Regions from separate parts of the Blautia wexlerae DSM 19850 genome, predicted to be linked through region 2. Evidence: predicted binding sites of a transcription regulator. Region 2 holds the regulator's gene; each other region holds the start of a gene.
The links. Region 2 encodes HrcA, which represses chaperone genes, less so after heat shock. Its sites were predicted from a motif close to TGTTAGCACTCNNNNNNNNNGAGTGCTAACA; they were not measured.

Region 1: groES (co-chaperone GroES) is a predicted target of HrcA. The motif match lies at 6,737-6,767, and genes of this name have one in related genera.
Region 3: htpG (molecular chaperone HtpG) is a predicted target of HrcA. The motif match lies at 3,259-3,289, and genes of this name have one in related genera.

What each region holds. Positions count from the first base shown of each region.
Region 1 covers NZ_CP102267.1:1,077,132-1,085,109, reverse strand. Annotated here, with positions in the region: gene NQ550_RS05005 (phosphoribosylaminoimidazolecarboxamide formyltransferase) at 1-119, opposite strand, end outside; gene NQ550_RS05000 (IMP cyclohydrolase) at 249-962, opposite strand; ZMP/ZTP riboswitch at 1,034-1,114, opposite strand; gene NQ550_RS04995 (peptidoglycan recognition protein family protein) at 1,206-1,910, opposite strand; gene guaB (IMP dehydrogenase) at 2,156-3,613, opposite strand; gene NQ550_RS04985 (DUF6106 family protein) at 3,723-4,226, opposite strand; gene groL (chaperonin GroEL) at 4,596-6,215, opposite strand; gene groES (co-chaperone GroES) at 6,347-6,631, opposite strand; gene codY (GTP-sensing pleiotropic transcriptional regulator CodY) at 7,047-7,832, opposite strand.
Region 2 covers NZ_CP102267.1:3,184,113-3,192,090, forward strand. Annotated here, with positions in the region: gene NQ550_RS14810 (phosphatase PAP2 family protein) at 1-359, opposite strand, end outside; gene dnaJ (molecular chaperone DnaJ) at 479-1,666, opposite strand; gene dnaK (molecular chaperone DnaK) at 1,786-3,663, opposite strand; gene grpE (nucleotide exchange factor GrpE) at 3,724-4,368, opposite strand; gene hrcA (heat-inducible transcriptional repressor HrcA) at 4,386-5,426, opposite strand; gene uvrB (excinuclease ABC subunit UvrB) at 6,073-7,978, opposite strand, start outside.
Region 3 covers NZ_CP102267.1:1,278,949-1,286,926, forward strand. Annotated here, with positions in the region: gene NQ550_RS05890 (glyoxalase) at 1-230, shown strand, start outside; gene NQ550_RS05895 (COG1470 family protein) at 554-3,211, shown strand; gene htpG (molecular chaperone HtpG) at 3,480-5,552, shown strand; gene NQ550_RS05905 (sporulation initiation factor Spo0A C-terminal domain-containing protein) at 5,906-6,235, shown strand; gene NQ550_RS05910 (DUF5721 family protein) at 6,249-6,749, opposite strand; gene NQ550_RS05915 (DegV family protein) at 7,003-7,842, shown strand; gene NQ550_RS05920 (hypothetical protein) at 7,917-7,978, shown strand, end outside.

The sequences.
Region 1 (7,978 bases), 2.1 Mb from region 2:
TTGATATATCCCGGTCTTCCGGAAAGGATCTTTACCGGAAGCTCAGATCCGTCTGCCATATAAATTTTTGCAGGTTTCTGATTCGGGTTACAGCCATATTTTAATTCGAATTCTTTCATTATATAAATCCTCCGTATGAACCAAATAAGTATTTTAAAATTAATTCCTGTAAATAATTTCTTACTGCGAAAGCATCGTCTTATGTTCACAATAATCTATGAGCACTATCTGTACTCAGTAAGTGACTATTATTTATTCTTATTAATGATCTTGCTTTCGTACTTACCTGTCTCAATATCAATATATCTTACAAACAGAGATACTTTGTTATCTTCGTTCAGGCTGTTCCAGAGAAGTTCTGCAAACTCATCCATATCATCCGGAATTGCTACCAATTTCGGTTCGCCTTCAAAGCTTGGAAGTGGATTTCCGTCACATTTATAAGTATGGATGAAATGTCCCTCTCCTGCAATGGCATTCTCGTATGCAAATGTGTATCTGTTACATGCATCCGGATTTCCGTTGTTGCTCTTGAGAATTGACATTGCATAGTTGAATTTTCCGTTCTCTACGTGCATAACACCGGAGATACGAGGTGTATAGTTCGGACCGTCCGGCTCGAATTCTCTGCTTCTTAAGGACTGCTCAAAAGTAAGCTGATGATCCATTCCCTCATAAATGGTATCTGTCTGATCTCCGTTAGTTACGATTGTTTTGTTTCCCAGTACACGTACAGGTGCATAGATGATCAGACTCGGATCTGTAAGTTTGGACGGATCAAATGCCTGGGTACGGATTCCCTCACCATCCTCTACAAATACTCTGTTTCTGCTGTTCTCGCTTCTGCCCATGATGAAATAAGCTGTCACTGCTTTCTTACCGTCTGCGGAACGTCCAATCACAATTCCTCTGCCAGGATAGGAATTCTCTTTCAGTTCTTTTTCCAGTGATAACATTTCCATAATTTTTCTCCTTTTCGTTAAAAATAAGGTTAAAAAAAGCCTGGGAAACCTATTTATTCATTGAATAATTTCCAGGCTGCCCAGGCGGTCGGCTCATATACTCGCTGCACTCCCTGTAGGTAATCCTACTTCCGCCAGTCATGCAGGCACTGTTGTGAAAAAAAATCACACGTTGTTATTATAGTACAATACTTCTTTGTAGATTTCAAGGCAAATTTTTTTGTACTGTGCTGAATTTTCGTTTTACTGAACATCCTGCAAACCATAATCAACATCAATCTGCACCGCAATATCCGATTTCATCTGTATCCATGCATCCGGATTCTCCACATAATATTTCGGACAGTTTTTTCCGGTAACATCATAATGCCGGATCACGTTCTCTGATGTAAGCCCAAACCGCACGCACAACCACGCAGAAAGCTTCACTGCCGAATCATAAGTTGCCTCATTAAATTTCCCCGTCTCATCCGGATGACAGCACTCGATGGACAAAGTATCTACATTACGTGAGTTCGTCGCATAGGACATCTCTGACGTAGGAATACACTGCACCACTTCCCCATCCAGCCCCACCACAAAATGACTGCTCACCTTTGTGTCATGAGTAGTCGCCAGATTCTCAAAGTAGTTCCTGTTTGCAATGGCTGTTGCCCCCGGATTTGCAGTATAATGAATGGCAATATACTGTACACTCTCAATGGGAATCTGCGGTCTGGAATATTCATTCGGCGTCAGCAGTTCCACATCTATGTACGGCGCCCCTTCTTTTTGCCATTGTTCCGGTCCGCCTGAAGAATCCGCATTATCTGTTCCTGACTGTTCCGCATCAGAAATCATCGTGTCAGAATTATGTAAAAAGTCCCCAATACTCCATCCATTTTCACTGGCCCGATTTATTATGATCCACCCACTCAGAACTATGATCACGAGCAGCATAAGGCTCATAAGAATTCTCTGATTTCTCTGCCTTACTCTGCTGCTCTTTCGTCTTTTCGACCTGCTGTTTTTCTTTTTTACTGCAGTTTTCCCTGTTCTGGTATCTGTTTTTTTCTTTTTGTTTATATGCTTTTGCATTTTTACCTTCTCTTACGGGATTTTACTCCCTGCAAAAATACCCCGGCCGGCATGCCTGGAAATCTTATTTCTTTCCATCAGCAGCCAGCCGGGGCATATATTACACCTGAAATTTATTATTTGTCATCTACGCTATAGTTCGGAGCTTCTTTTGTGATATGAATATCATGTGGATGAGATTCCTTAAGAGATGCAGCAGAAATCTTGATGAATCTGCCTGTTTCTTTAAGCTTCTCAATAGTTTCTGCTCCACAATATCCCATACCGGAACGGAGACCGCCCATGAGCTGGAATACAGTATCCTCAACATGTCCTTTGTAAGCAACACGTCCTTCTACGCCTTCCGGAACAAGTTTCTTCGCATTCTCCTGGAAGTAACGGTCTTTACTTCCGTTCTCCATAGCTGCGATAGATCCCATACCGCGGTATACTTTATATTTTCTGCCCTGATACAGTTCGAATGTTCCCGGGCTCTCGTCGCATCCTGCAAACATGCTTCCCATCATGCAGACATTCGCACCGGCTGCGATTGCCTTTGTGACATCTCCGGAATACTTGATACCACCGTCTGCAATAATCGGGATTCCATATTCTTTTGCAGCTTCGTAGCAGTCCATAACAGCAGTGATCTGCGGAACACCGATACCTGCAACAACTCGTGTGGTACAGATAGATCCAGGTCCGATACCAACCTTAACTGCATCTACACCGGCCTCGATCAGAGCCTTTGTCGCAGCACCTGTTGCTACGTTACCTGCGATCACCTGCAGTTCCGGATATGCTGCCTTGATCTCGCGTACAGCCTTCAGAATGTTCTCTGAATGTCCATGTGCAGAATCAATTACGATCACGTCTACAGATGCCTTTACAAGTGCATCAACACGTGCAAGTACATTAGCAGTGATTCCTACCGCAGCACCGCAGAGAAGACGTCCCTGCTCATCCTTTGCAGCCAGAGGATATTTGATCTGTTTCTCAATATCTTTAATAGTAATTAAGCCTTTTAAGTTAAAGTCATCATCTACAATGGGTAATTTCTCTTTACGTGATTTTGCCAGAATCTTCTTGGCATCTTCCAGTGTAATTCCCTCTTTGGCTGTAATCAGTCCCTCAGAAGTCATGCACTCTTTAATCTTCTTGCTGAAATCTGTCTCAAACTTCAGATCACGATTGGTAATGATTCCGACCAGTTTTCTGCCCTCTGTGATCGGCACACCGGAGATACGGAACTTTGCCATTAACTCATCTGCGTCCTTAAGTGTATGTTCAGGAGATAAATAGAAAGGATCTGTGATAACACCGTTCTCAGAACGTTTTACCTTGTCTACCTCTTCTGCCTGCGCTTCAATGGACATATTCTTATGAATAATACCAATACCACCCTGTCTCGCCATGGCGATCGCCATGCGATGCTCGGTTACTGTATCCATTCCTGCACTCATCATAGGAATGTTCAGTTTAACCTTCTTTGTTAAGTAAGTTGTGACATCTACCTGATTCGGAATTACCTTTGAATATGCCGGAACTAACAGCACGTCATCAAAAGTAATGCCTTCACCAATGATAGTACCCATTGCATTTCCTCCCTTGCGTATATGAAATTAAATTACTATTGTAATGTAAAAAGGAACCAGCAACTGGTCCTTTTATTTTCAACAAGTGTAACAAAAATCAGATTCTATGTCAATCCAAAAAAACTTTGCTCGGTGCTGAATTTTTCATAGCCTGTGCAAGTGACTCATCCGGTTCCAGGATGATCTTGCATAAATTTCCGTCCAGTCTTGTGATAACACCAAAGCGTTTATGCTCCGGATTTCCTGATGAAAAGTCCAGTACTTTCATGTTCTGGTTTCCGTTGTAATAGTCCATTCTGTGGGAATCCAGCGGTGCTGCCAGATCTGCTTCTGATAATTTGAAGCTCTTTACTTTCTTTCTTTTTGTCTTTGACATGATCATGTCGATGTCAAAATCGCCATTGATAAACAGATATTCATATTCTACATCTGTTTTCGGGATTACAAAATAGCATGCAATTCCAAGCGCTACGGCAATGATCAGTGCCAGCGGTGTGATGATAAGTCCGGCAAATACTGCCAGCACTGTCAAAACGATCAGACCGTATTTGAGCAGGCTGTCTTTAGCCGTCTTATCTTTCTTTACCAGTAATTCTGAATACAAGTCGCCCATTGTTTCGTCTCCTTTTCATTTGTTCAGCTGTTGAAAGCAGCTTTTTTTGCACAGCATATTTAACAATTATATTTTATTCATCATGCTGTTTTTCTGCATTATATCACAAAACGGAACCATCGTCTATGACGACGGTTCCGTTTCACATATTTCCGCCTGCGCTGTTTTTATCTATAGCAATCCTCGTAAATAATGCATTTAAGACAGTTCAGCAGAGTGCGAAAGACAAGGAAGATATCTGCAGGCGTGCTGACACATGGCAAAGATATCTGACGCAGGATTTCACACTCTGATGGGCTGGATTAAGATGCATTATTTCAGAGAATTGCTATAAGCATACTGCGGTATAATTTTATCGTTTATTAAAGATTACATCATTCCCATTCCCGGGTTAGCAGCCGGTGCAGGTGTGTCTTCTTTAATAATTGCAACAGCAGATTCTGTTGTAAGTAATGTAGAAGCAACGCTTGTAGCGTTCTGAAGAGCGCTTCTTGTAACCTTTGCAGGGTCAAGGATGCCTTCGCTTACCATGTCTACATATCTTTCATTCAGAGCATCGAAACCGATTCCTGGTTCGGATTCTCTTACTTTGTTGATGATTACGGAACCTTCAAGTCCTGCATTTGCAGAAATACGGAACAGAGGAGCTTCCAGAGCTTTCAGGATGATATTTGCACCTGTCTTCTCGTCACCTTCCAGAGTTGCTGCAAGTTTTGCAACTTCTTTGGATGCGTGGATGTAAGCAGATCCGCCACCTGCGATGATACCTTCTTCTACTGCTGCTCTTGTAGCTGCAAGAGCATCTTCCAGGCGAAGCTTAGCTTCTTTCATTTCTGTCTCAGTGGAAGCACCAACACGGATAACAGCTACGCCGCCAGCCAGTTTTGCAAGTCTTTCCTGTAATTTTTCTTTATCAAATTCAGATTTTGTTTCTTCAATCTGTCCACGGATCTGAGCAACACGGTTTGCGATTGCATCTTTGTCACCCATACCGTCAACGATAACTGTGTTCTCTTTTGCAACTTTAACAGATTTTGCACGTCCTAACTGCTCCATAGTTGCGTCTTTCAGTTCCAGACCAACTTCTTCGGAGATTACCTGGCCGCCTGTAAGGATTGCGATATCCTGAAGCATTTCTTTTCTTCTGTCACCATATCCCGGAGCTTTGACAGCTACTACCTGGAAGGTTCCTCTTAATTTGTTTACGATCAGAGTTGTAAGAGCTTCACCCTCTACATCTTCAGCAATGATAAGAAGTTTCGCACCAACTTTTACGATCTGCTCCAGTAATGGAAGGATTTCCTGGATGTTGCTGATCTTCTTGTCTGTGATCAGGATATATGGATCTTCCAGATTTGCTTCCATTTTTTCCATATCTGTTGACATATATGCGGATACATATCCACGATCGAACTGCATACCTTCTACAAGGTCAAGTTCTGTGTGCATTGTCTTGGATTCTTCTACTGTGATAACGCCATCTTTGGAAACTTTTTCCATAGCATCTGCTACTAACTGTCCAACAGTCTCATCGCTTGCGGAAATAGATGCAACGTTTGCGATCTGTTTCTTGCCGCTGATTGTCTGGCTCATGTTCTTGATTGCTTCTACAGCTACATCTGTAGCTTTCTTCATTCCTTTTCTGAGGATGATCGGGTTAGCGCCTGCTGCCAGGTTTCTCATTCCTTCGTGAACCATAGCCTGTGCAAGAACAGTAGCTGTTGTTGTACCATCACCTGCTACATCGTTTGTTTTGGAAGCAACTTCTTTGATCAGCTGTGCGCCCATGTTTTCAAATCCGTCTTCCAGTTCAATTTCTTTTGCGATTGTAACACCGTCGTTTGTGATAAGCGGAGCACCGTATGGTTTGTCAAGAACTACGTTTCTTCCTTTCGGTCCTAATGTTACTCTTACTGTATCAGCTAATTTATTTACACCAGCTTCAAGAGCTGCTCTGGCTTCTGCGCCGAATTTAATTTCTTTTGCCATGATAATATGACCTCCTGATTCAAATTTTGATCTCTATGAATTCTTTCTGATACTTAGCCGGTATTTCATGTTACATCCTGTAAATATTATCTTATAAGTATCTTCATTTATGTTTTCTATTTTGATATTGCTTATTTAACAATTGCAAGAATATCATTCTGTTTTACGATAATGTATTCTGTGCCATCCATCTTTACTTCTGTTCCTGAATATTTGGAGTAGATAACTTTATCACCTACAGCTACTTCCATTTTTACTTCTTTGCCGTCAACAACTCCGCCAGGTCCTACAGCTACAACTTCTGCCTGCTGTGGTTTCTCCTGTGCCTGTCCCGGAAGAACGATTCCGGATTTTGTTGTTTCTTCTGCTTCAACCTGTTTTAATACAACTCTGTCACCTAAAGGTACTAATGTCATGATCTATATCCTCCTTTATTCTCCAACCTGGAATCTCTGTTACCGTCTCTGCTATTCTTAATATCCGGCAACTGTTTCGGCACTCTGTCTAATTCTGCCGATTTTTGCTAGCACTCATTTACTTCGAGTGCTAATCACTGTCCTTATATTATTGAAAATGAGTCGATTTCGCAAGTGCTTTTATCATTATAAAATAATCTATATTCTCTTTTTTACTTATATATACTCTTTTTTTCTTTTGTTTTCTTAATTTACAAATAATTTTGTCATATCTTCCTTGTCTTTCGCATTCAGTTGAATTGTCTTCAAATACATCAATTAAGAGGCTTGCTATAATTCCTGTAACATAATAAAAAGACCGTCCACCATACAGCAGACAGCCTTCTTGCATTCATTATTTATGGAAGCTTCTATATCAGGATTTCTTATTTCTCTGAGCTTTAATCTCTTCCAGTTCATCAAAGATGACTTCATTCAGCACTTTAATGTAGGTTCCTTTCATACCGGAAGATCTGGATTCAATCACACCGGCACTTTCAAACTTCCTCAAAGCGTTTACGATAACAGATCTGGTGATTCCCACGCGGTCTGCGATCTTACTTGCAACCAGGATTCCCTCATCTCCGTCAAGTTCATCAAAAATATGGATGATCGCCTCCAGTTCGGAGAAAGATAAAGTATTAAACGCAGATTTCACTACCTGCTGCTTTCTGTCCTCCTCAGCATTCTCTTCATGAACCGCTCTCATCATCTCAAGCCCTACAACGGTTGTTCCATATTCACTGACAATAATATCTTCAATGTCATATGGTTTCTCATAACGATACATAAATACAGTACCCAGTCGTTCCCCTGCAATATCTATCGGATTAATGATTCCCTGATAACTGCTTGATACATGTTCAAATCCCAGTGTCTGAAGATTTACATTCTCTTTTGTTGACAGGACACCCAGAAATCTCTCGTTTAACAGGGAATCTACATATCCGCCAACCTTGTCCTCGATCAGTTCAGTGATCTCCTCTACTCCCGGGCATAAACTGACACCCAGAACCTTTCCTTTTTTACTGAGAACCAGAATGTTGGAACTCAGTGTCTCCATCAGAACCTGACAGATGTCATTAAATACCACTTTGCTGGAACTGCTGTTATGCAGAAGTTTATTAATTTTTCTTGTTCTATCCAGCAGCTGAACACTCATATTGTCCTCCTTTCACCCTGTACATATCCGAAATCTTTCTGTCATTATTTCATAAATGAGCAGTCACTTTCTTTTGCTCGCAAGGAAGATTCAGACACACATGGTCATTAACATTACTGATACTTTGATTTTACACGTTTTAAAGT
Region 2 (7,978 bases):
CTGACATTGGTAGTTGGCAAAACCAGAAAAATAATAAAACATGTAATATGAACAGTCAGATCAGTTGCCACAAACCGATAAAATCCATCTTTTCCTCTCTGTGCAGCCAGAATATAATTCACTGCCCAAAAAGGAAATGCCAGAATATAAATCCAGATAAACTGTGGTATTAACGGCACTGCCCTGTCCAGTGACATGGTAAAATCAAAATGATATCTGTCTGCTGTCAGTACTCCGCTTCCCCAGTAAATAAGACAGTTTAATACAAAAATGCTTATCAGCGGCAAAATTACCCATACAGGGAGATACTTCTCCCTAAAAGCTGCGATCTTCTCTGTTTTTGTCAAATATCTCTCCATTTCTCAGGAAACTTTTATTCCTGTCTGTTCATCTGATTTTTACCGTTACTCTTCAATATACACGACTATACAAAAAAAGAAAAGAGGGTAAACCTCTTTTCTTTAATTTTCTTTTATAATTAATCCTCAAAAGTCTCTTTTAATTTATCCATGAAACTCTTTTTCTTCTTTTCCGGTTTTTCAAAATCATCAGAATCTTTTGATTTCGGACGGTTACCACACGCCTCATCGAATTTGCGCAGTGCTTCTTTTGCTTCTTCGTTGAGGTTTGTAGGAACCTGCACAACAAAAGTCACATAATGATCGCCACGTACATTCTTGTTTCTCAGAGACGGTACACCTTTTCCTTTCAGACGGATCCTTGTGTCTGTCTGAGTTCCGGGTTTCACTTCATATTCAACCTCTCCATCCACTGTGTTGATACGTACAGTACCGCCCAGTGCTGCCTGCGCGTATGTAAGAGGCGCAGTAGAGAAGATATTCATATCCTGTCTCTGGAAGATCGGATGACGTGCAACATTTACTTCTACAAGCAGATCGCCTCTCGGACCTCCGTTTGTACCCGGTTCACCCTTCTCACGGATGCGGATGCTCTGACCATTGTCAATACCTGCAGGTACAGATACCTGAATCTTCTTTCTTGAAGATGTATATCCGGTTCCGCGGCAGGAAGTACATTTATCCTTGATGATCTTACCTGATCCATGACAATCCGGACAAGTCTGTACATTACGCACCATTCCAAACATGGACTGCTGTGTATAAACAACCTGACCTTCTCCATGACATTTCGGACAGGTTACCGGTGAAGTACCCGGCTTCGCACCTGTTCCATGACAGGTGGTGCACTCGTCTTTCAGTACGATCTCCAGTTCCTTCTCACAGCCAAAGACAGCTTCTTCAAAAGTAATATTTACGCGTGCGCGGAGATTAGCTCCCTTCATCGGACCATTATTAGCACGTCTACTTCTGCTGCCGCCGCCAAATAAATCGCCGAAAATATCGCCGAAGATATCACCCATATCAGCACCGTTAAAATCAAAACCTCCGAAGCCGCCGCCGGCACCTCCTCCACCGTTTTCAAAAGCCGCATGGCCAAACTGGTCATACTGTTTTCTCTTCTCCGGATCGCTTAAGATGGTGTAAGCCTCTGTTGCCTCTTTAAATTTCGCCTCAGCCTCTTTATCTCCTGGATTTACATCCGGGTGATACTTCTTGGCCAGCTTACGATATGCTTTTTTAAGTGTTGCGTCATCGGCGCTTTTGTCCACGCCTAAGACTTCATAATAATCTCTCTTATCAGCCATGATTTTAATCCTATACCCGTTTTATTTATAACACAACTATTCAGTGAGAGAGACTCTCCCACTGAACAGTTATTATTGATATTTCCGTTGCAAATCTCTGCTTTTACAGAAATGTCACATTATACTTCTTTGTAATCAGCATCTACAACATCATCGTTGTTTCCTGCATCTGTGCTGCCTGCTGCACCGCCGCCCATATTCATGTCCGGTCCTGCCTGGCCGCCTGCCTGCTGTGTCTGCTCATACATTTTAGCGAAAAGCTTCTGAGCACTTTCCATCATCTTCTCCTGAGCAGCTTTGATATCTGCTACCTGAGAATCTGTCATCTCTTCTGCATTTGCAGTCTGAGACAGTAAATCTTTCAGTGCGTTCAGGTCTGCTTCTACAGCAGCTTTATCATTAGCATCGATCTTGTCTCCGGCTTCTTTCAGTGCATTCTCAACCTGGAATACCATGGAATCAGCATTGTTTCTTGTATCGATTGCTTCTTTACGTTTCTTATCCTGTGCTTCAAACTCAGCAGCTTCTTTTACTGCCTTGTCGATATCGGAATCAGACATGTTAGAACCAGCTGTGATTGTGATGTGCTGTTCTTTACCTGTTCCAAGATCCTTAGCAGATACATTTACGATACCGTTTGCATCGATATCAAATGTAACTTCAATCTGCGGAACGCCACGACGTGCTGGCGGGATTCCGTCCAGACGGAACTGACCAAGGGATTTGTTGTCTTTTGCAAACTGACGCTCACCCTGTACAACGTTGATATCTACTGCTGTCTGGTTGTCTGCTGCTGTTGAGAAAATCTGGCTCTTTCTTGTAGGAATTGTAGTATTTCTCTCAATCAGTCTTGTTGCAATACCACCCATTGTCTCGATGGACAGTGACAGTGGAGTAACATCCAGAAGAAGGATATCACCTGCACCTGCATCACCTGCAAGTTTACCACCCTGGATAGAAGCACCAAGTGCTACACACTCATCCGGGTTCAGGTTCTTGCTTGGCTCTTTGCCTGTTAACTGTCTTACTTTATCCTGAACAGCCGGGATACGGGAAGATCCACCAACCAGAAGTACCTGGCCAAGTTCAGATGCTGTGATACCTGCATCTGAAAGTGCACGACGTACCGGTTCTGCTGTCATTTCTACTAAGTCATGTGTTAATTCATCGAATTTAGCTCTTGTAAGGTTCATATCGAAGTGTTTCGGGCCTTCTGCTGTAGCTGTGATGAATGGCAGATTGATGTTTGTAGTTGTTGCGGAAGAAAGCTCTTTCTTTGCTTTCTCTGCAGCTTCTTTTAATCTCTGAAGTGCCATCTTATCATTGCTTAAGTCTACGCCTTCTGCTTTCTTAAACTCTGCAAGCATGTAATCTGTAACTTTCTGGTCGAAGTCATCACCACCAAGACGGTTGTTACCTGCTGTGGAAAGTACTTCGATAACGCCGTCACCGATTTCGATTACAGATACATCGAATGTACCGCCACCTAAATCGTATACCATGATCTTCTGTTCTTTTTCATTGTCAAGGCCATATGCAAGAGCTGCTGCTGTTGGCTCGTTGATGATACGTTTTACATCAAGACCTGCGATTTTACCGGCATCTTTTGTTGCCTGACGCTGAGCATCATTGAAATATGCAGGAACTGTAATAACTGCTTCTGTAACTTTCTCACCAAGGTATCCTTCTGCATCTTTTTTCAGTTTCTGAAGAATCATAGCGGAAATTTCCTGTGGGGAATATTTCTTGTCGTCGATTGTTACACGATAGTCAGTACCCATCTCTCTTTTAATGGAAGAGATTGTTCTCTCTGCGTTTGTTACTGCCTGACGTTTTGCAGGTTCACCTACAAGACGTTCTCCTGTTTTTGTGAAAGCGACAACTGATGGTGTTGTTCTTGCGCCTTCTGTATTAGCGATAACTGTTGGCTGTCCGCCTTCCATTACGGCTACACAGCTGTTTGTTGTACCTAAGTCAATACCAATGATTTTTCCCATAATCTTGTTCCTCCTGTTTATTTTCAACTAGATTTGATATATTCTATATTTTCATGTAAATTAGTTGGCTACTTTTACCATACTGTGGCGGACTACGAAATCCTTGTAGGTGTAACCCTTCTGGAATTCTTCTACCACAATATTCTCACCAGCTTCTTCATCCTCCACATGCATTACTGCGTTGTGGAAGTTCGGATCAAATTCCTTACCCACTGCTTCAATCGGTTTCACGCCCAGCTCATCTAATGTGGTGATCAGCTGTTTATAGATCATCTTCATGCCATCTGCAAAAGAATCTCCTTCAGGTGCCTGTGCAAGACCTCTCTCGAAGTTATCCACAACCGGAAGCATTTTCTCAACTATGTCCTTGGCTCCGATGATATACATGCTGGATTTCTCTTTCTCCGTTCTCTTACGGAAGTTATCGAATTCAGCCATGTTTCGTTTCAGCCTGTCTGTAAGTTCTTCAATCTGCTGTTCAAATTTATCTTTTTCTTTTTTCTTCTTGCCGAAGAAAGAAGTTTTTGATTTGCTGTCTTTCTTGTCATCCTGGGAAGCTTCCTCGTCTCCGTCCTCTACCGGGATTTCCTCTGTTTCTGCTTCGCCGTTCTCTACAACTTCAGGTTCATTCTCAACAGTTTCTTCTGTTACCGGAGTATCTGTTGTCTCTTCTTCCTGAGCTGTGTTCTTTGTTTCTTCTGACACTCTCTATTACCGCCTTTCTAACTCTCTTTCTTAATCAGTTCGTCCAGCTGGACTTTCAAAGCCTTCAGGCTGTCAACTACGTTTGCATAATCCATACGCTTGGGACCGATGATACCGATGGTACCATGCATTCCTTTTCCAAGTTCGTAAGTGGCTGTGACTACACTGCAGTCTTTCATGGTCTGCACCGGCATCTCATCACCAATGTACACCTGAATTCCTGTGTTCTCTGTATCAGACATTCTCTCTTTCACCAGGTCTACCAGATCCTGCTTCTCTTCAAATGCTGAAATCAGCTCGCTCGCTTTGCTTGTGTCTGCAAGCTCCGGATACTTGAAAATGTTGGTTGCTCCTGAAGTATATATCTGCATATCGTCTTCGTCTACCTGGATGGTGTCTGCCACTGCATCAAGGACTGTGCCAACCACAGAGCCATGTACACCTGCCTGTTCTTTCAGGCGGGCAATCATTCCCAGATTGATATCCTGAATGGGCACCCCATTTAAGTTGGTGTTAAGAAGAAGATTTAATTTCAGGATTGTCTGATCGTCCATCTCCTCATCCAGATTGATGATCTGGTTTCGGATGACATTGTTATCACTCACTACTACTGCCACAAGCTGAAGGGGTGTCACACGGGAAAGCTGGATGAATTTAATCTTGCTTCCGCTGTACTGTGGAACAGAGATCATTGTTGCATAGTTGGTATTGGAGGCCAGTACCTTTGCTACCTGCTTCAACATTTTATCCAGTTTGTCAGTTTTCTCTATCATGAGATCCTTGATTTCCTGAACCTCTGATTCCTTTTCTTTCATCAGCTCGTCTACGTAGAGGCGATAACCTTTATCAGAAGGAATTCTTCCGGCTGAGGTGTGGGGCTGTACGATATATCCCATATCTGTCAGGTCTGACATCTCATTCCGGATGGTGGCAGAGCTTACATTTAAATCTGCAAACTTGGAAATGGTCCGGGAACCCACCGGTTCGCCTGTTTCCATGTAGGTTTTGATGATGGCTTTTAGTATTTTCTTTTTACGATCATCTAATTCCTGATCCATGAAGTTCCACTCCTTTACTGCCTTTGTTTTGGTTTGTTAGCACTCATGTTTTAGGAGTGCTAACACCTTATGCTCATAAGATAGCACTCTTGATTTGGTTTGTCAATATTATTTTGTGAATTTTTTGTTATTTTATGAACAATAGGGGTTATTAAGATTATGTTATAGAAAAGGGACGCGGGGAGAAATTATTGATATTGTGTGCGGTTTCGGACGCTAAGAGATACTAAGTCTGCAGAAATCTGCTAAAGGCATGAGCCGGCTTGTCAAACTCGCTCCGTCTCAGACTCCGCTCAGACAGGTGATGCAGCCGGCTCATAACGCAGATTTCTGCAGACTAAGTATCTCTAAGCATCCTGCAAATGCACACAATATCAATAATTTCTCCCCGCTGGCTGTTCAGGACGATTATACAGGCGGGGCTCTCGCCTGGGAGGCGAATCGCCTCTTCTATAGCAATCCTTGTAAATAATGCATTTAAGACAGTTCAGCAAAGTGCGAAAGACAAGGAAGATATCTGACGCAGGATTTCACACTCTGATGGACTGGATTAAGATACATTATTTTAGAGAATTGCTATAGAATAACTATATCACTTGCTTGTCTTCAAATTCGATTACACAGATGAAAAAGACTCAGTATAGCACTATTTATCTAAAATATCCAGATTCTTTTTCAGGTCGATCATTTTATCGCGGAGTTCGGCGGCCTGTTCAAAGTTGAGGTCTGCGGCTGCGGCGCGCATTTGTTTTTCTACCTGGGCGATGAGTTTGGTGAGTTCTTTGCGGGTCATGGACTCTGGGTCTTTCTGGAGTCGGACTTCGGTTTCGGCTACTGCTTTGGATACGGCAATGAGGTCGCGGACTGCTTTTTTGATAGTAGTCGGAGTGATTCCGTGTTCTTTGTTATAGGCTTCCTGGATGGTTCGGCGGCGGTTGGTTTCGGTGATGGCTTTGTGCATGGAATCGGTCATGTTGTCTGCGTACATGATTACATGGCCTTCACTGTTTCGGGCAGCTCGTCCGATGGTCTGGATGAGAGAGGTTTCGGAACGGAGGAAGCCTTCTTTGTCTGCATCCAGGATTGCTACCAGGGTGATCTCCGGGATGTCCAGGCCTTCTCGAAGAAGGTTGATTCCTACCAGAACATCAAAAACATCCAGACGCATATCACGAATAATGCGGGCACGCTCTAAGGTATCGATATCGGAATGGAGGTAACGGACTCTGATTCCTACTTCTTTCATATATTCTGTCAGGTCTTCTGCCATTCGTTTGGTGAGAGTGGTAATCAGGATTTTGTGTTTCTTTGACACTTCTTTGTTTACTTCTCCGATCAGATCATCGATCTGGCCTTCAATGGGGCGGACTTCTACTTTCGGATCCAGAAGTCCGGTTGGACGGATGATCTGTTCTGCACGGAGGAGTTCATGATCATACTCATATTGTCCCGGAGTGGCAGATACAAACATGACCTGATCCAGTTTGGATTCGAATTCTTCGAAGCTTAAAGGACGGTTGTCCTTTGCCGAAGGAAGACGGAAACCATAGTCCACCAATGTCTGCTTCCGGCTCTGGTCACCGGCGTACATTCCTCCTACCTGAGGTACTGTGATATGAGATTCGTCTATAATAAGTAAGAAGTCATCTCCAAAATAGTCCAGCAGTGTGTATGGCGGCTGTCCGGGCTTTAATCCTGACAGATGTCTGGAATAATTTTCGATTCCTGAACAGAATCCGGTTTCTTTCATCATTTCAATGTCGAAATTGGTGCGTTCTGAGATTCGCTGGGCTTCCAGAAGCTTGTCTTCGCTTTTGAAATACTCTACACGTTCTTTTAATTCTTCTTCTATTGCTACAGCTGCTCTCTGAATCTGTTCTGCTGGCACTACATAGTGGGATGCAGGGAAGATGCTGATATGAGAACGCTGGCATTTGATTTCTCCTGTCAGTACATCAATTTCTGAAATACGGTCGATCTCATCTCCGAAAAATTCTACTCTCACGGCTGTATCGGAGCTGTTGGCAGGAAAAATTTCCAGGGTATCTCCACGGACACGGAAGGTGCTTCGGTGGAAGTCCATCTCATTTCTGGTGTACTGAATGTCAATCAGCTCCCGGATTACCTCATCCCTGTCTTTGGTCATTCCCGGACGCAGGGAAATCATCATGTCAAAGAATTCCTGAGGGGAACCCAGTCCGTAGATACAGGAAACGGAGGAAATGACCACTACGTCTTTCCGCTCTGACATTGCGGCTGTGGCAGAGAGACGGAGTTTGTCAATCTCGTCATTGATGGAGGAGTCTTTGGCAATATAGGTGTCTGAAGACGGGACATAAGCCTCCGGCTGATAGTAGTCATAATAGGAGACAAAATATTCCACTGCGTTCTCAGGGAAGAATTCTTTCATCTCACCGTAAAGCTGCGCCGCGAGAGTTTTGTTGTGGGCGAGGATGAGGGTTGGTTTATTAAGCTGGGCGATGACGTTCGCCATAGTGAAGGTCTTACCGGAGCCTGTGACCCCCAGTAAAGTCTCGAACTGGTTGCCTTGT
Region 3 (7,978 bases), 1.9 Mb from region 2:
TTCTTGAAAATCAGGAGCAGCTTTTTCCACAGGCGGTAGCAGAATCATATGAAGCAGCGGAAGCATTCCTTGAGGATTGCATGGCGCAGGTTGTGGATTCTATTGAAGAAGTGAGAGAATATCTGGAAGAGTCAGGCGCTGATGTGGAAGGAATGTCAGATGAAGAACTGGAAGATGCAAGTGAAGTATTTGCTCTGCCGGATGGAAAATATCTGATAGTAGAAGGATAAAAACTGTTCGGTCAAATTATGGATATCACGTGATATATCGGAGAAATAACTGTAAAACACAGTTCGGTCCCTGAATATTGGAGAAAATTGAACTCTGATACTCAGGGGCTGAAGTTGTTTTAAGGGAGAAAATACAGATTACATTTCCGGAAAATGTGATGCTATAATGCTTTTATACAGAGAAAAAACGATGTTGTGGTCTGTGATGGGAATGAAAAGGGCAGACAGACACAGAAGCATCACAGAACTGTAATTATTCAGTACCTTCAGAGCGGCTGCTGAATAATTACAAATTTTATTATAAATGAAAAGGAGGACTACAGATGGAGAGAAAGAGATTTCTTGCAGTTGTAATGACTGTGATGATGGTTATTTCAATGATTCCATCCATGGTTTTTGCGGCAGCTCCGTCAGGAGAATTGGGCGGTAAGCTTAAGATTAAGGGACTTGCAGCTGTAGGCGTAGCGTTGAGTGCAGATTATGCAAAGGTTACACCGGAAGAGGTTACGGATGAAGATTTCACTTTTTCCTGGTCAAGACAGACCGGGGAGAAGGAGTTAACACAGGTAGGTACTGAGAAGACCTATACGATTACTCAGGATGATCTGGGATGCAGACTGGTGCTTGATCTGACCCCTGTAGATGGAAGCGGACTGACAGGTACTCTTACTGCAAAGACGTTAGAGGTAGCTGCAACTGAAGAAGAGGCGAAAGCAGAGGATACACAGCAGGCAGAAACGGCAGATGGAACAGAGAATGCACAGTTGGAAGAAACAGCAGATAATGCAGAAGGCAGTCAGGATTCTGAAAATCAGGACACAGATAGAACAGAAGATGTACAGCAGGATGCAGGAAATGAACAGGAAGATGGATCTCAGAACACAGAAGGTCAGCCGGAGGAAACAACAGAAGGTACTGATGATTCCCAGATGAAAATTTATACAGAAGATCAGCTGCAGGTGGATGAGAACGGAAATGTGCAGACAGATGGATCAGAGAAAGATGGACAGGCAGCAGGTGAAGATGATAAAGATAAAAAGACTTACGAAGCGACTGCCACTGTAGAGGACAGCGAAGATCAGATTTGTGATTTTGGAACAGTAAAGAGTGATCTTGAGGATGTGGAAGCACAGTATGTGCAGATTACGAACACCGGAAATGAGAGCTTGAATTTTCAGGAGATCAGTCCGGAACATTTTATGGTTCAGGATATTACAGAACCGCTGAGTGCAGGTGAATCTGTAAGCGTATGGATACAGCCGAGGGAAGGGCTGGAACCGGGTGAATATGATGATATGATCACATACCGGACGGAAGAAGGTATTGAGGTTTCTTTTGAAGCGAAGATTGCAGTTGAAGGTGAGGATGATTCATCAGATGACGAAGATCTGAAGCCTTCGGATGAGCCTTCTGCAGAACCGACAGAGACGCCGGATGACAGCGAGGCTCCATCGGCAGGTGACAATGCAGATGCATCTCTTGAGGCACAGTCTCTTGAGGTAAATACAGGAAGTCTTAATTTCAGCGATATCGAAGAAAATTATACACAGGCCAATGAGAAACTGTCCGTAACCGTAACAAATACAGGGGATGGAACTGTCACTTTAAAGATACCGAAATCAGATTATTTTGAGGTGATGAACGAAGATGGAAGTGAAGCTGTATCAGGAATACAGATTGCAAAAGGTGATTCTCTTATGTTCATGGTACAGCCAAAAACCGGTCTGACGAAGGGTGATTACAGTGATACCCTGATATTTGAAAGTGAAGAGGATTCGGAAGTAGCAGTGCAGGTAACTGCGGAAGTATCTGTAAAAGAGGCAGAACAGGAACAGATCACAGCAGTTCAGGCAGATCCGGAATCTTTCAGTTATGATGATCTGAAGGAAGGTTATGATACTCCTGAAGCGACGACCATTACACTTACCAATACAGGAAATACAACTGTTTCGCTGATGCAGCCATATGCAGAGTATTTTGATATTGGGGAACTTTCGGCATCAGTGCTGGAGCCGGGAGATTCTGCTGCATTTACAGCAGTACCGGTGACCGGTCTGAAAGTCGGCAATTATCTGGACAGTATTCAGATAGCCCAGACCAGTTCGGAAGGACAGGAAGATGTATTAACAACGATCAAAGCTTCTGCGACTGTTTCGGAAGTGAAAAAGATTTATAAATTATCCGTAACACCGGAAGAACTGAATTTTGGAAAAGCAAAAGAAGGATATAGTGAGGCACCGGAAGCGCAGAAAGTTACAGTGACGAATAAGGGGAATACAAATGTAACTTTAAATGCACCGTCAGGTAAAAACTTTAAAATCGGGAAACTTTCAGCCACAGAGCTTGCACCGGGGGAGAGCTGTACATTTAAAATCCGCCCGAAGGAGGGTTTAAAGGCCGGCTCCTATACAGAGTCAGTTGTGATTGATAATGAACAGCAGATCAGTGCAGAAGTAAAAGTTCAGTTTACGGTTAAAGCTGCCCGCAAGGCGAAAATTGCAGATCCGGCAGATAATAAGATTACAGGAATCAGTTCAGATGGATACACAACACAGTCAAAGATTACATTTACAGCAGTCGGAGCGGGTATGGACAATGAAAGTCCGGGAAAGGGAGATGTCCGCTATGTACCGTATAACTGGAAAGTGATCAATACAAATAGCTGGAGCAGTGCACCTTATACTGCTGCATTTGGAATTACGAAGGCCGGAACCTACACATTGACAGTTACATTTGACCGTCAGAAGTATAATGGAAGTGAATGGAAGAATACAGGGGAGCAGGATACTAAACAGGTGAATTTCAGTATTACGCAGGCGCAGACTGTAACTGCAACTCCGACTCCACAGCCGAATGGAGCAACTGCGAAAACAGCGGTAAAGACAGGAGATACGACTAATATCACACCGTTTGTGATTATTCTGGCGATTGCAGCAGGATGTATTGTGGGAGTTGTGGTATACAAAAGACGAAAGAAATAAGAGTTATCTGAAGAAAAAAATACAGGGGAATATGTAAAATATAAAATTATTAGCACTCATTTTTAGTGAGTGCTAATTTTTTCTTGACTTTTGGAATAAATGGTATTACTATATCTTTCAGAGAAGCAACTTACAGGAGTCAAAAGCTATTTCAAAGGATAAACAGGAGAGGATAGTTTTGACTCCGGAGGCAGAGCAGATAAGAATGCAGTATATTGACAGATAAAGTTGCGGCAAATGATTAAAAACAAAAAGGAGTGTGGACAGCATGGCTGTAAAACATGGAAATTTATCAATTAACAGTGAAAATATTTTCCCAATCATCAAGAAATGGTTATATTCCGATCATGATATTTTTGTAAGAGAGCTGGTCTCCAACGGATGCGATGCGATCACTAAACTGAAAAAACTGGAAGTAATGGGAGAATATACTTTTCCGGAAGGATACAAACCGGAGATTCAGGTAATTGTTAATCCTGATGAGAAAACTCTGAAATTCATCGATAATGGTATTGGCATGACTGCTGATGAAGTAGAGAAATACATTACCCAGATTGCTTTTTCAGGTGCAACTCAGTTTCTTGAGAAATATAAAGACAAAACTACAGATGATCAGATGATTGGTCATTTTGGACTTGGATTTTATTCTGCATTTATGGTAGCGGATGAAGTGCATATTGATACACTTTCCTATACAGAAGGTGCACAGCCTGTACACTGGTCCTGCGATGGCGGAACAGAATATGATATCCAGGAAGGTAACAAGAATACGATTGGTACAGAAATCACCCTGTTCCTGAATGAAGACTGCCTGGAATTTGCAAATGAGTACCGTATGCGTGAGATTCTTGAGAAATACTGTTCCTTCATGCCGGTTCATATTTACCTTTCCAAAGCAAATGCACCTCAGGAATATGAGACAATTGATGAATCTGAGTTAAGAGACGATGATGTAGTTGTTGAACATATTCATGAGGAAGCAAAGACAGAAGAAAAAGAAAATGATAAAGGTGAAAAGGAAGTTGTTGAAATTTCTCCTGCAAAGGATAAAGTAAAGATCAATAAACGTCCGGTTTCCATCAGTGATATTAATCCGCTCTGGATGAAGCATCCAAATGAATGTACAGATGATGAATACAAGGAATTCTACCGCAAGGTGTTTATGGATTATAAGGAACCGTTATTCTGGATACATCTGAATATGGATTATCCGTTTAATTTAAAAGGTATCCTGTACTTCCCGAAGATCAATACAGAGTATGATTCCATTGAAGGAACAATCAAACTTTATAACAATCAGGTATTTATCGCAGATAATATCAAGGAAGTAATTCCTGAATTCCTGCTTCTTCTGAAAGGTGTGATTGATTGTCCGGATCTTCCATTGAACGTGTCACGAAGCGCATTGCAGAATGACGGATTTGTACAGAAGATTTCTGAATACATTTCCAAAAAAGTGGCAGATAAGCTTACCGGAATGTGCAAGACTGACAGAGAATCTTATGAGAAATACTGGGATGATATCAGCCCGTTTATTAAATATGGCTGTATTAAAGATGCTAAGTTTGCAGAGAAAATGGGAGATTATGTACTCTTTAAGAATCTTGATGGCAAATATCTCACATTAAAGGACTGCATTGAAGAGAATAAAAAAGAAACAGAAGAAACTGAGGCTCAGACAGAAGAAAAGAAAGAAGATGCAGCAGAGTCTGAAAACAAAGACAATGCGGAAGCGAAAGAACCTGAGAAGACAGTAATTTTCTATGTAACTGATGAAGTTCAGCAGAGTCAGTATATCAATATGTTTAAGGAAGCAGGAAAAGATGCCGTTATCCTGAAGCATAATATTGACAGTGCATTTATTTCCAGTCTTGAGCAGAAACATCAGGAAGTACAGTTTAAGCGTATTGATGCTGATCTGACCGAAGAAATGAAGGGTGAGGGTACTGCCGATGAAGCAACTGTCAAAGCACTGACAGAACTTTTCCGCAAGAGCCTTAATAAAGATAAACTGGAAGTACATGTTGAGAATCTGAAAAATGAAAATGTATCAGCAATGATGACTCTTTCCGAAGAGAGCCGCCGTATGCAGGATATGATGAAGATGTATAATATGTATGGAATGGATCCGAATATGTTTGGCGGACAGGAAACACTGGTTCTGAATGCGAATCATCCATTGGTTAAATATCTGGCAGAGAATCAGGAATCTGACAAGGCTCCGCTTATCTGTGAACAGTTGTATGACCTTGCGATGATGAGCCATAAACAGCTTTCACCGGACGAAATGACCAGATTTGTTCAGAGAAGCAATGAAATTTTGCTGATGGTTGCAAAATAAGATAGAAAGCAGGCAATTTGCCGGCAGATCAATGAGAGGACAGATACGCCTGTCAGAATAGCAGAATATCAAATAAGGAGCGGAGAATAACTTTTGCTCCTTATTTTTGTGGAAAACAATTACATTGGTATTGACAAATGTCTTATGAATTCCTATTATTAAGTTGCCGATATTTTAATGAATATGCCGAATCCGCATAAAATATAACGGGTTACAGAGAATAGTGACTGCAATGGTGCTTCCGGGCAGCCAATATCGTGACTTTCATTTACTTATAGAGAAATGTGTGTAAATAAATGAGATATCCAAATCTGTAAAAACACAGATTATGGAAGTTACAGGAGGAACGATGTATGAGTGCAGTTTATGGAGTTATTAGAAAATTGGGTGCAACATCAAAGTATAAAGGATATTATTATGTTGTGGATGCAGTAGAAATGGCACAGAAAATTTATGAGCGACCGGTAAAAGTCACCAAAGATATTTATCCGGTCATTGCAAGAAAATATAAATCAACGCCGTCTAATGTAGAACACAACATAAGAACACTGGTAAACTTATGTTGGATGAATCATAAGGATACACTGGAAGAAATGGCAGGGTGTACAATGGCAGATAAACCGACGAACAGTGAGTTTATAGATATTCTGGTCTATTATCTGCGTTATTCGGATAAAGACTGATAACAGAATCTACTCATAATTTCTCACAGGGAATGTGATGACTGGAGAGAAAAACAGTCATGGAATCATCCCAGAGATGTTCCAGACGTTTATCCGGACTGAATGAAGTATAAGAAACACCTGTTGTACATAAAAGGGACTGGTTCTTGTACCGGATATTCAGATAAAAGCTTTGCACAGGAATATCTGCAATATGCTGTTCATTTTTTAACAACGACTGTGTCTGATCATGAGAAAGTTCAAATACAATCCTGAAATTCAAAGGTGTGCGTCTGCCGCGTATGATAGAAAAACAATAAGGTTTTACATCATGCCAGAGGGAATATTCTGTGGAATTCTCCTCAAAAGCAGCCTTTGTGTCAGTATCAAAGAAATCGTAATGAAGTTTTCCGTTTATGGTAAAAGTGTTGAAGGTTGTCACAGATGCCTCGACAAGAGAAAAACGGTCAAATACCTCACCGATCAGGAGTTTATTCATAAAATCTTTTACATCAGTAATTTTTAAAGCAAGCATACAACACCTCTCTGATAACATGATTTACAGCTGTTCAGAATTAAAAAAGACTTCTGGATTGCTGCATATTTCTGAACATATTTTGTGGATCAGGCAGCGCTTCCTGCACTTTGCGGGAAGCGTCTTTTTATTATAAAGCACTTTTGAAAAAAAGAACAGTGTTTTTATTAAAAAGTCTTTTCAAACGTAAAGCGGTGTGATAAGATATATCTGGTATTGAATACTACATATAATGGAAAAGAGGACGATATAATTGAGATATAAGATTATCATAGATAGTTGTGGAGAACTTTTGGACGAATGGAAGAAAGATGAATGTTTTGAATCCATTCCACTGACTCTGATGGTAGGAGCTGAACAGATCATAGATGATGAAACATTTGATCAGGCAGAGTTTATTGATAAAGTGGCAGCCTGCCCGGAATGTCCGAAATCAGCCTGCCCGTCACCTGAGAGATATATGAGAGCATATGACTGCGAGGCTGAGCATATTTATGCAGTGACTTTGTCTTCTGAGCTGAGTGGTTCCTATAACAGTGCGTTGCTTGGCAGAGATCTTATTATGGAAGACCATCCGGATAAAAAAATACATGTGTTTAATTCACGTTCCGCATCCATCGGGGAAAGCCTGATCGGAATGAAGATACAGGAATGCGAAGAAGCAGGGATGAGTTTTGAAGAAGTTGTTTCAACTGTGGAACATTATATTGAAGGACAGCATACATTTTTTATACTTGAGAATCTTGATACTTTGAGAAAGAACGGCCGTCTGAGCAAAGTGAAAGCGTTAGTGGCCAGTGCATTGAAAATCAAACCGGTCATGGGTTCTACGGATGATGGAAATATCTGCCAGCTGGATCAGGCAAGAGGTATGAATCGTGCTCTGATCAAGCTTGTAGAGCAGGTAATCGAGAAAACCCCGGACAGTGCAGAGAAGGTTCTTGCCATCAGTCACTGCAATTGTCCGGCAAGAGCACAGGTGCTCAAAGAGGCTTTTGAAGAGAGAATGAAACTTGCAAAGATCGTAGTCCTTGATACAGCGGGTGTAAGTTCTATGTATGCAAATGACGGCGGAGTGATCGTTGCAGTATAAACTAATTGTTTTCTTTTGCAGTAAAGTGTGCTATAATCAGAAAATACGAAATATTGATGCAAAGGAGATCTATCATGAGCCAGAAGAAAGTCGATGCTTATAAGGCCAGAAAAGGACTGCATAACAAAACAGACAG